Regions from separate parts of the Mesorhizobium sp. WSM4871 genome, predicted to be linked through region 2. Evidence: predicted binding sites of a transcription regulator. Region 2 holds the regulator's gene; the other holds the start of a gene.
What was found. The regulator HrcA, encoded in region 2, represses chaperone genes, less so after heat shock. The targets are predictions, from matches to a motif close to GTTAGCACTCNCNNNNNGNGAGTGCTAAC.
Positions count from the first base shown of each region.

Region 1: a site for HrcA is predicted at 2,633-2,661, ahead of groES (co-chaperone GroES). Genes of this name have one in related genera too.

Region 1 is NZ_JBVVPU010000010.1:186,513-191,197, reverse strand. Features, by position in the region: gene AC0L2H_RS21550 (bifunctional helix-turn-helix transcriptional regulator/GNAT family N-acetyltransferase) at 1-728, opposite strand, end outside; gene AC0L2H_RS21545 (hypothetical protein) at 969-1,583, opposite strand; gene AC0L2H_RS21540 (class I SAM-dependent methyltransferase) at 1,752-2,561, shown strand; gene groES (co-chaperone GroES) at 2,722-3,018, shown strand; gene groL (chaperonin GroEL) at 3,082-4,685, shown strand, end outside.
Region 2 is NZ_JBVVPU010000008.1:39,293-43,977, forward strand. Features, by position in the region: gene AC0L2H_RS17330 (LysE family translocator) at 1-28, opposite strand, end outside; gene AC0L2H_RS17335 (PQQ-dependent sugar dehydrogenase) at 111-1,463, opposite strand; gene AC0L2H_RS17340 (hypothetical protein) at 1,601-1,798, opposite strand; gene hrcA (heat-inducible transcriptional repressor HrcA) at 1,810-2,907, opposite strand; gene rph (ribonuclease PH) at 3,065-3,781, shown strand; gene AC0L2H_RS17355 (VOC family protein) at 3,965-4,375, shown strand; gene rdgB (RdgB/HAM1 family non-canonical purine NTP pyrophosphatase) at 4,375-4,685, shown strand, end outside.

The DNA of each region.
Region 1 (4,685 bases), on a different contig from region 2:
GCCGAAGGTTCGACATAGAGCAGGCGCAGCTTCGCCACCTCATCCGACTTGCGCACAAGAAAGACCGAGCCGACCAGCTCGCCTTCCCGTTCGGCGATCCAGCTGCGCTCCCATTTCGGATCGAAGGATTTCACGAAAGCGCCGAGGATCTCGGCGACCAGCGCCTCATAGGTTTTGTCCCAGCCATAATCCTGTGCGTAAATGAGGCCCTGGCGACGCACGATCCAGCCAACATCACCGACCTGCAAGGGCCGCAGCAGATAGGGCACCTTCGGCTCGGCACTGTCGCCGCCCAGCAGGCGCTGTACCGTCTGCATGGCCTTGACCAGCCTGTCCTGATCCGATGCCGCCAACCGATCGAGCAAAGCCGCGACCTGATCGTGCGAATCCCGGTTCAACGGCGCGAAGGCCCGCCGCCCGGCCGGCGTCAACGCGATCGACGAACGCCGCGCATCGGCTTCTATCGCGGCGCGCTCGACCAGGCCGCGCTCCTCGAACTTCTTCAGCAGCCGGCTGAGATAGCCGGGGTCGAGGCCGAGATCGCGCGCAAGATCGGAGGCGGTCAGGCCATCGCGATGCGCCAGCTCATAAAGCACCCGTGCCTCGGTCAGCGAGAAAGCGCTTTTCAGCCACCCTTCGTCGAGCAGCCCGATCTGGCGGGTGTAGAAACGGTTGAAGGCCCGCACCGCGTCGATCCGTTCGTTGCCGGAGTGATGATGAATCGTCATGGGATTCTCCTGTCCGCAAAGGATCAATCAATTATTTGACTTAGTCAAGTATCTGGAGACAGGGCCAGAACATCGCGATGTGGACGATTATCTTAATTGCCGGATCAGCCCCTCGAAACCATCGGCCAGATGAGCGGCGCCGGCCGCGAACATCTTCACGAGGTTTTTGGGCCGGCCAGGGGTCTTGTTGGCATCCAGCAGCACGGCCCTGCCCTCATGCATGACGAAATCGAACTTGCCCTAGTCGAAGCCAAGTTCGTATCGCAGCGCACGCATTTCCTGGGGAACAGGCACCGGCTCGCGGCGGATCGTTTCGGACGCCTTGACCAGGGCATTCGGCGAGACGTAGCGGGTGCAGCGTTCGCTCTCTCCGCAAAACACCCAGAACCGCGCCGCAAAACCATCAGGCTCCTTTTCCGGAATGAACTTGTCCACGACCAGATCGTCGCGCTCGAAGACGCCATCGGGAACATCGCCTAGGGAATCATAGACCTCATAAGGCTGCAGTGTCGGCACCTCCGGAAAAGGTAGCGGCTTGCTTGCGCGCTGCGCTCGCCGATTGAGAAGCCTCTCAGGAATGCCCTGATTGTTGAGATTGCTTTTGACGATGACCGGGCCTTGCCAGGCGTCTCCCTCGTTCACCAACGCTCCGCTGACCCGTCGCTTGGATATGTCGGCCGTCGCGACATTGAGGCAGAATGGAAAACTGCGGGCATAGTCGAGATAGTCCGCGGGCGTTATCGTCGCATCGACATGCAGAACGGCAATGTCGGCGCTGGATGTCTTCGACAGACCTTGCTCGATCCGGATCGAGTGGCCACGCCTTTTCAGCGCCCTCAGAACATCGAAAAGCATGTACGGACTGTCCCTGCGCAGCAGGATGTCGCGACCGCTCTGGAACCTGTCATGTTCATGAGTTATCACGACGATACGCGCCACAGCCGCCCTTTTCGCTTGCCTACCGATTTCCATTAAGCGATGGCTAATACCAAAGCCAGAATTCTCGGTTTGCAATCGACTTGAATGACAAATCATTGGGACAATTATCATCGTCATTGGATGCTTCTGGACGCGCCGCTTCGGCCGACCCCGGAAACGGTTGCAATATTCGAGCGCGAGCTTGATCTGGCCGACGCCGACGTTCTCCTCCTGGGAGTGACGCCCGAACTGGCCGTGCTGGGCAGATCGATGCTGGCGGTCGATCAGTCGGCGGCCATGATTTCCGGCGTATGGGCCGGCGACGATGCCTCGCGCAGGGCGGTGGCCGGCAATTGGCTGGACCTGCCCGTTGGCGGCGCAAGTGCCGATGCGGTCATCGGCGACGGCTGCCTGTCGGCCGTCGATTCGAAGATGGCCCGCGATACGCTGCTTGGCGAAATCGCAAGGGTGCTGAAGCCCGGCAGGCGCGCAGCGATCCGCGTTTTCGCCAGCCCGGAAACGACCGAGGACTTGCCGGGCATCGAAGCCCAGGTCCTGGCTGGCGACATCGAGAATTTCCACGCGCTCAAATGGCGGATCGCGATGGCGTGCACGACCGGCGGCTGCGACTGCGCAATCGAGGTACGGACGATCCGTGACACGTTCGACCGCCTGTTCCCCGATCGCGAGGCACTTGCCGCACGGACGGGATGGAGCATCGCGTCGATCAACACAATCGACGTCTATGCGGGTTCCGACACGAGCTACAGTTTCGCAAAGCTGGCCATGCTGGTCGATGAGGCGAATGTCTGGTTCGGCGACGTCCGCGTCGTGCCGAGCGGCTCCTACCCGCTGGCGGAACGGTGCCCGCTTCTGGTGCTTGGATCGCCGAAGCAATCGACAGAGCACAAATAGGATCATCTTCGGTGCCGATCGGCTCACGAGCGCCTTGACTCTCGCATGCCGCCAGCCTATTTCAGCGCCACGTTAGCACTCGCCTTTGGTGAGTGCTAACTCATATCCGGCATCGCCGGATGGAGGAACTGTCTCACCAGTCTCATTCGAGGAAGAAAAAATGGCAAAGTCGAAGTTCCGCCCGCTTCATGACCGCGTGGTCGTACGCCGGGTCGAATCCGAATCCAAGACCGCCGGCGGGATCATCATCCCGGATACGGCGAAGGAAAAGCCGCAGGAAGGCGAGATCATCGCCGTCGGCTCCGGTGCCCGCGACGAAGCCGGCAAGCTCGTCCCCCTGGACGTCAAGGCCGGCGACCGCATCCTGTTCGGCAAGTGGTCGGGCACCGAAGTCAAGCTCAATGGCGAAGACCTTCTGATCATGAAGGAATCCGACATCATGGGCATCATCGGCTGAATATCGGCCTCACGTTCAACTTGAATCTTCGGGCTTAATCCAAGCCCCTGCCAGGAGCTAAACATGGCTGCCAAAGACGTAAAATTCTCCCGCGACGCCCGTGAGCGCATGCTGCGCGGCGTCAACATCCTCGCCGACGCGGTGAAGGTCACGCTCGGCCCCAAGGGCCGCAACGTCGTCATCGACAAGTCGTTCGGCGCTCCGCGCATCACCAAGGACGGCGTCACCGTCGCCAAGGAAATCGAGCTTGAGGACAAGTTCGAGAACATGGGCGCGCAGATGGTCCGCGAAGTTGCTTCGAAGACCAATGACATCGCCGGCGACGGCACCACGACCGCGACCGTTCTGGCGCAGTCGATCGTCCAGGAAGGCCACAAGGCGGTTGCCGCCGGCATGAACCCGATGGACCTGAAGCGCGGCATCGACCTCGCCGTCAGCGACGTCGTCGCGACGCTGATCAAGAACGCCAAGAAGATCAAGACCTCGGAAGAGGTTGCCCAGGTCGGCACGATCGCCGGCAACGGCGATGCCTCGGTCGGCTCGATGATCGCCGAAGCGATGCAGAAGGTCGGCAATGAGGGCGTCATCACGGTCGAGGAAGCCAAGACCGCGGAGACCGAACTCGAAGTCGTCGAAGGCATGCAGTTCGACCGCGGCTATCTCTCGCCCTACTTCGTCACCAACGCCGACAAGATGGTCGCCGATCTGGAAGACGCCTACATCCTTCTCCACGAGAAGAAGCTCTCCAACCTGCAGGCCATGCTGCCGATCCTCGAGGCTGTCGTGCAGACCTCGAAGCCGCTGGTCATCATCTCGGAAGACGTCGAAGGCGAGGCTCTGGCCACGCTCGTCGTCAACAAGCTGCGTGGCGGCCTGAAGATCGCCGCCGTCAAGGCGCCGGGCTTCGGCGATCGCCGCAAGGCCATGCTGGAAGACATCGCCATCCTCACCGGTGGCCAGGTCATCTCGGAAGACCTCGGCATCAAGCTCGAGAATGTCGGCCTCAACATGCTCGGCCGCGCCAAGAAGGTGTCGATCTCCAAGGAGAACACCACCATCGTCGACGGCGCCGGCAAGAAGGCCGAAATCCAGGGCCGCGTCGCCCAGATCAAGCAGCAGATCGAGGAGACCACCTCGGACTACGACAAGGAGAAGCTGCAGGAACGTCTCGCCAAGCTGGCGGGCGGCGTTGCGGTGATCCGCGTCGGCGGTGCGACCGAGATCGAAGTCAAGGAAAAGAAGGACCGCGTCGATGACGCCCTCAACGCGACCCGCGCGGCCGTCGAAGAAGGCATCGTTCCCGGCGGCGGCGTCGCCCTGCTGCGCGCTTCGCTGAACATCAAGGCCACCGGCGCCAATTCCGACCAGACCGCCGGCATCAACATCGTGCGTCGCGCGCTGCAGGCTCCGGCCCGCCAGATCGCGGCCAACGCCGGTGCGGAAGCCTCGATCGTTGCCGGCAAGATCCTTGAGAACAAGGGCGCGACCTACGGTTACAACGCCCAGACCGGCGAATATGGCGACATGATCGCCATGGGTATCGTCGATCCGGTCAAGGTCGTGCGCACGGCTCTCCAGGATGCGGCCTCGGTTGCAGGCCTCTTGGTCACCACCGAAGCCATGATCGCCGAGGCTCCGAAGAAGGAGTCGGCTGGCGGCGGCATGCC
Region 2 (4,685 bases):
TGTAGGCGAGGAATCCTGCAAGGGTCATGGTCAGCCTTGTCGCACAAAGGTGGGCTGGCGTGAATTCGCTGACGGCCGGATTCGATTGCACCAGCGGTGCAAACCGCCGGTCAGGACCGGTGGGCGTCGTAAGTCACGCGCCAGATGGTGCCGTTGCCGTCCTCGGTGACGATCAACGCGCCGTCTTTGGCCACCGCGACACCGACCGGGCGGCCCCAGACTTCGTCGTCGGAGACAACGAAGCCGGTCATGAAATCCTCATACTCGCCGGTCGGCTTGCCATCCCTGAACTTCAGCCGGACGACCTTGTAGCCGGTCCTGACGCCGCGGTTCCACGAACCGTGCAAGGCTACGAAAGCATCCCCCTCATAGTCGGATGGGAAGCCCTTGCCGTCATAAAAGACGATGTTGAGCGGCGCCGAATGCGCCTGCATCAGCACGTCGGGAACGATGGTTTTGTCGGCAAGGTCGGGCCGCTCGCCCTTGCGGCGCGGATCCTCGTTGTTGCCGATATAGTACCAGGGCCAGCCGTAGAAGCCGCCTTCCCGGACGGTCGTTGCAAATTCGAACGGCACATTGTCGCCCAGCGAGTCGCGCTCGTTGACGACGCACCACAAGGCGCCCGTCGCCGGCTGGATGGTCATGCCCGCGCAGTTGCGCAGGCCGGTGGCCACGACCCGCCTGTTCTTGCCGTCCGGATCGAAGGCCAGCACATCGGCGCGGCCATCCTCCATGCCCCAGGCCGCGCCCAGCGGCTTCGACTTCACCCAGGCGTCGAGGCCGCCTTCCGGTTCCTTCCCCATGCCCTCCTCGCCCACATTCGAGTAGGAGCCGACCGAGAAATAGAGCGTCTTGCCGTCCTGCGAGAAGGCAATGTCGCGGGTCCAATGGCTCTTCCTGGGAATGTTATCGACGATGGTCTCCGGGTCACCCCGGGCTTTCAGGTCACCATTGCGATAGGCAAAGCGCACGACGCCGTTGCTGTTGGCGATATAGACCCACTGCGGATTGTCGCCCGGGGGATAAAAGGCAATGCCATAGGGCCGGGTGAGATTATTGGCGAAGATCGCCGTCTCGGCGGGTCGCGCGCTGCCTTCGGCGAGGCGATAGAGGCGTATCTGGTTGTCATTGCTGTTGGCCACGAACAGGTCGCCGTTCGGGGCAACGCGGACAACACGCGGATTGATGATGCCGGAGGCGATCATTTCCGCCGAAAAGCCCGGCGGCAGGATCGGCTTGGCTTCTTCAGGCCGCTGCGCCACGCCGGGGCTGTTCGAGGCGGATTCGGTAATGAATGGCGCCTGCAGATCCTCAGGCCGGATCAGGCGGCGCACCCCCGGCCGGTCGGCGTGCCAGTCGCCGAAGGCAGCTTCGCCCTTCAGCAGCGGCTCAGCCGCCTGCTGAGCAAAAGCGGCTGTCGCGACAAGCAGGACGGCGCCCAAAAGACCGGCAAATCGGATCATCCTGCCTCCAGCGTCAACTTCCCTTCATGCATGTCGTCATCGCAGAACCGCCGCACACTTTGCGCGACATGCAACTTTTGCGCGACATGCATTAGAACGAGGAACGGGCAGAAGCCGTTCCGCGCTTGACCCTTGCCTCACATCCCCGCGGCGTAAAAATCATCGTCAAGGCGCTTTTCCAGCGTGACGAGGTCATCCGGCAATGGCAGGCCCATGGCGCGCATTTCCCTCAGCTTTTCGCGCAGCTGCTCCTGGATCTCATGCTGGTCCTCGGGCTGATTGACCATTTCTTCCAGCAACAGGCTGATCTGGGCCTTGAATGATTCCAGCGCCATTGTTCTTCTCCTTACCGCAGCATCCGGGAAATAAGCTGGGCCGTATAGTCGACCATCGGTACTATGCGCGCATAGTTCAGCCGGGTCGGGCCGATCACGCCAAGCGCACCGATGACGCGAGCGTCCTTGTCGCGATAGGGCGCCACCACCAGCGACGAGCCCGACAGCGAAAACAGCTTGTTTTCCGAGCCGATGAAGATGCGAACGCCCGGCCCGTCCTCGGCGAGGTCTAGCAGCTGGATCAGCCCGTCCTGCGTTTCCAGGTCCTCGAACAGATGCCTGAGCAGTTCGATGTCGGCCTGGGCGGTGACGTTTTCCAGGAGATTGGCGCGGCCGCGCACGATGAGCCGCGCCGGCAGGCCGCTTTCGGCGCCGGCCCAAACCGCCAGGCCCTTCTCGACCAAATCCTGCGACAACGTGTCGAGGGCGGCTCTCGTCTCTTCCTTGATGCGGGCGATCTCGATGCGTGCCTCGGCCAGCGTGCGGCCGCGGATATGGGCGTTGAGGAAGTTCGACGCCTCATGCAATTGCGAGACGGTGATGCCGGCGGGCAGGTCGACGACGCGATTTTCGACGTCGCCGTTCTGCGAGACCAGCACGGCCAGCGCCTTGGTCGGCTCGAGCTGGATGAATTCGATATGTTTCAGCGCCACTTCGTTCTTGGCGGCGAGCACCAGGCCGGCGCCGCGCGACATGCCGGACAGCATCTGGCTGGCTTCGGTGAGCATATGCTCCAGCGTCGCGCCCGAGCCGGAAGCCCGCACCTGCGCCTCGATGATGCGGCGCTCCTCGTCGGAAAGGTCGCCAAGCTCCATGAAGGCGTCGACGAAGAAGCGCAGGCCGGCCTGCGTCGGCAACCGGCCGGCCGAGATATGCGGCGCGTAAATCAGTCCGAGATGCTCGAGGTCGCTCATCACGTTGCGGATGGTGGCCGGCGACAGTGACGACGGCAGGATCCGCGACAGGCTGCGCGAGCCAACCGGTTCGCCGTCCCTGAGATAGGAATCGACAATGCGCCGGAAAATATCGCGCGAGCGCATATCAAGCGATTGGAGTGCTGGCGACTGAAGCACGGGAGACTGGGACGCGGGATCGACTGCCTTGGTCATTCGGGCCAAAAACCTCCGATATCAAGGATATAGAGTTCGGCGGTGTCAGCGCAACCCGGTTGCTTCAGCGAGACCCGGTCCATTTTCCTTTGCGCCCTGCGCGCCGTGCGGTTACAAGCCGGCCACGATTCCAGAAATAACAAGAAAGAAGCCCCGAATGCGCCCTTCCAAACGCCAACCCGACGAAATGCGCGCGATCTCCTTCGAGCGCGGCGTTTCCAAGCATGCGGAAGGCTCATGCCTGGTGAAATTCGGCGACACGCATGTTTTGTGCACGGCCAGCCTTGAGGAGAAGGTGCCGGGCTGGATGCGCAATTCCGGCAAGGGCTGGGTGACGGCCGAGTATGGCATGCTGCCGCGTTCGACCGGCGAGCGCATGCGCCGCGAGGCCTCCGCCGGCAAGCAGGGCGGGCGCACGCTGGAAATCCAGCGGCTGATCGGCCGTTCGCTGCGCGCCGTGGTCGATCTGCAGGCGCTGGGCGAGCAGCAGATCACCGTCGACTGCGACGTGATCCAGGCCGATGGCGGCACGCGCACCGCCTCGATAACCGGCGGTTGGGTGGCGCTGTACGACTGCCTGCGCTGGATGGAAGCTCGACAGATGGCCAGCGTCGCCAAGGTGCTGAAGGACCATGTCGCGGCGATCTCCTGCGGCATTCATGACGGCCAGCCGGTGATCGACCTCGATTATATCGAGGATTCCTCGGCCGGCACCGACGCCAATTTCGTCATGACCGGCAAGGGCGGCATCGTCGAGATCCAGGGCACGGCCGAGGGCGAGCCTTTCTCGGAAGAGCAGTTCGCGGCGCTGATGGGCCTGGCCAAGAAAGGCATCCAGCGTCTGGTCAGCTTGCAGCAGATGGCCGTGGTGTAGGCTTTCAATGCCGAGCCTGGACACCCCCCTCTGGCCTGCCGGCCATCTTCCCCGCAAGGGGGGAGATCGGGTGTCATCGCGGCTTTCGCCAATCTCCAACGTTGCAAAGCGGGCGCTAGCCTCGAAGCCGCTGATCTCCCCCCTTGCGGGGAAGATGGCTGGCAGGCCAGAGGGGGGTGCCTCGTGACGCCCTCTGCAATCCTGGAATCTGCCCTCTACGTCACCGACCTTGCCGACGCCGAATCCTTCTATCGCGATGTGCTCGGCCTCGATCTGCTGGGCAAGATCGACGGCCGCCATCTCTTCTTCCGCTGCGGATCCGGTGTGCTGCTGATCTTCAATGCCGAGGCGACGAAAGTGCCGCCGGCGCCCGACGCCAGGCTGAAAGTGCCGCCGCACGGCACGGTCGGTGAAGGCCACCTCTGCTTTGCCGCAAGCGCGGACGAGATCGTGCGCTGGAAGGCACATCTGGAGCGCAAGAAAATCGCCATCGAAAGCGAGTTCGAATGGCCGCAAGGCGGGCGCTCCATCTATATTCGCGATCCCTCCGGCAATTCGATCGAATTCGCCGAACCGAGAATCTGGGGCATCTGATGCATGCGCTGAACGGACAGAAAATCGTCGTCGCCAGCCACAATGAAGGCAAGCTGCGCGAATTCGCCGACCTGATGGCGCCCTTCGGTTTCGAAGCGAAGTCGGCAAAGGAGTTTGGCCTGCCGGAACCGGACGAGACCGGCACCACCTTTGAGGAGAACGCCTATATCAAGGCTTTTGCCGCCGCCCAGGCGACCGGCCTGCCAGCCTTGTCGGACGATTCCGGCCTGTGCGTCGACGCGCTTGACGGCGCGCCCGGCGTCTACACCGCCAATTGGGCCGAAACCCCGGATGGTTCGCGCGACTTCGG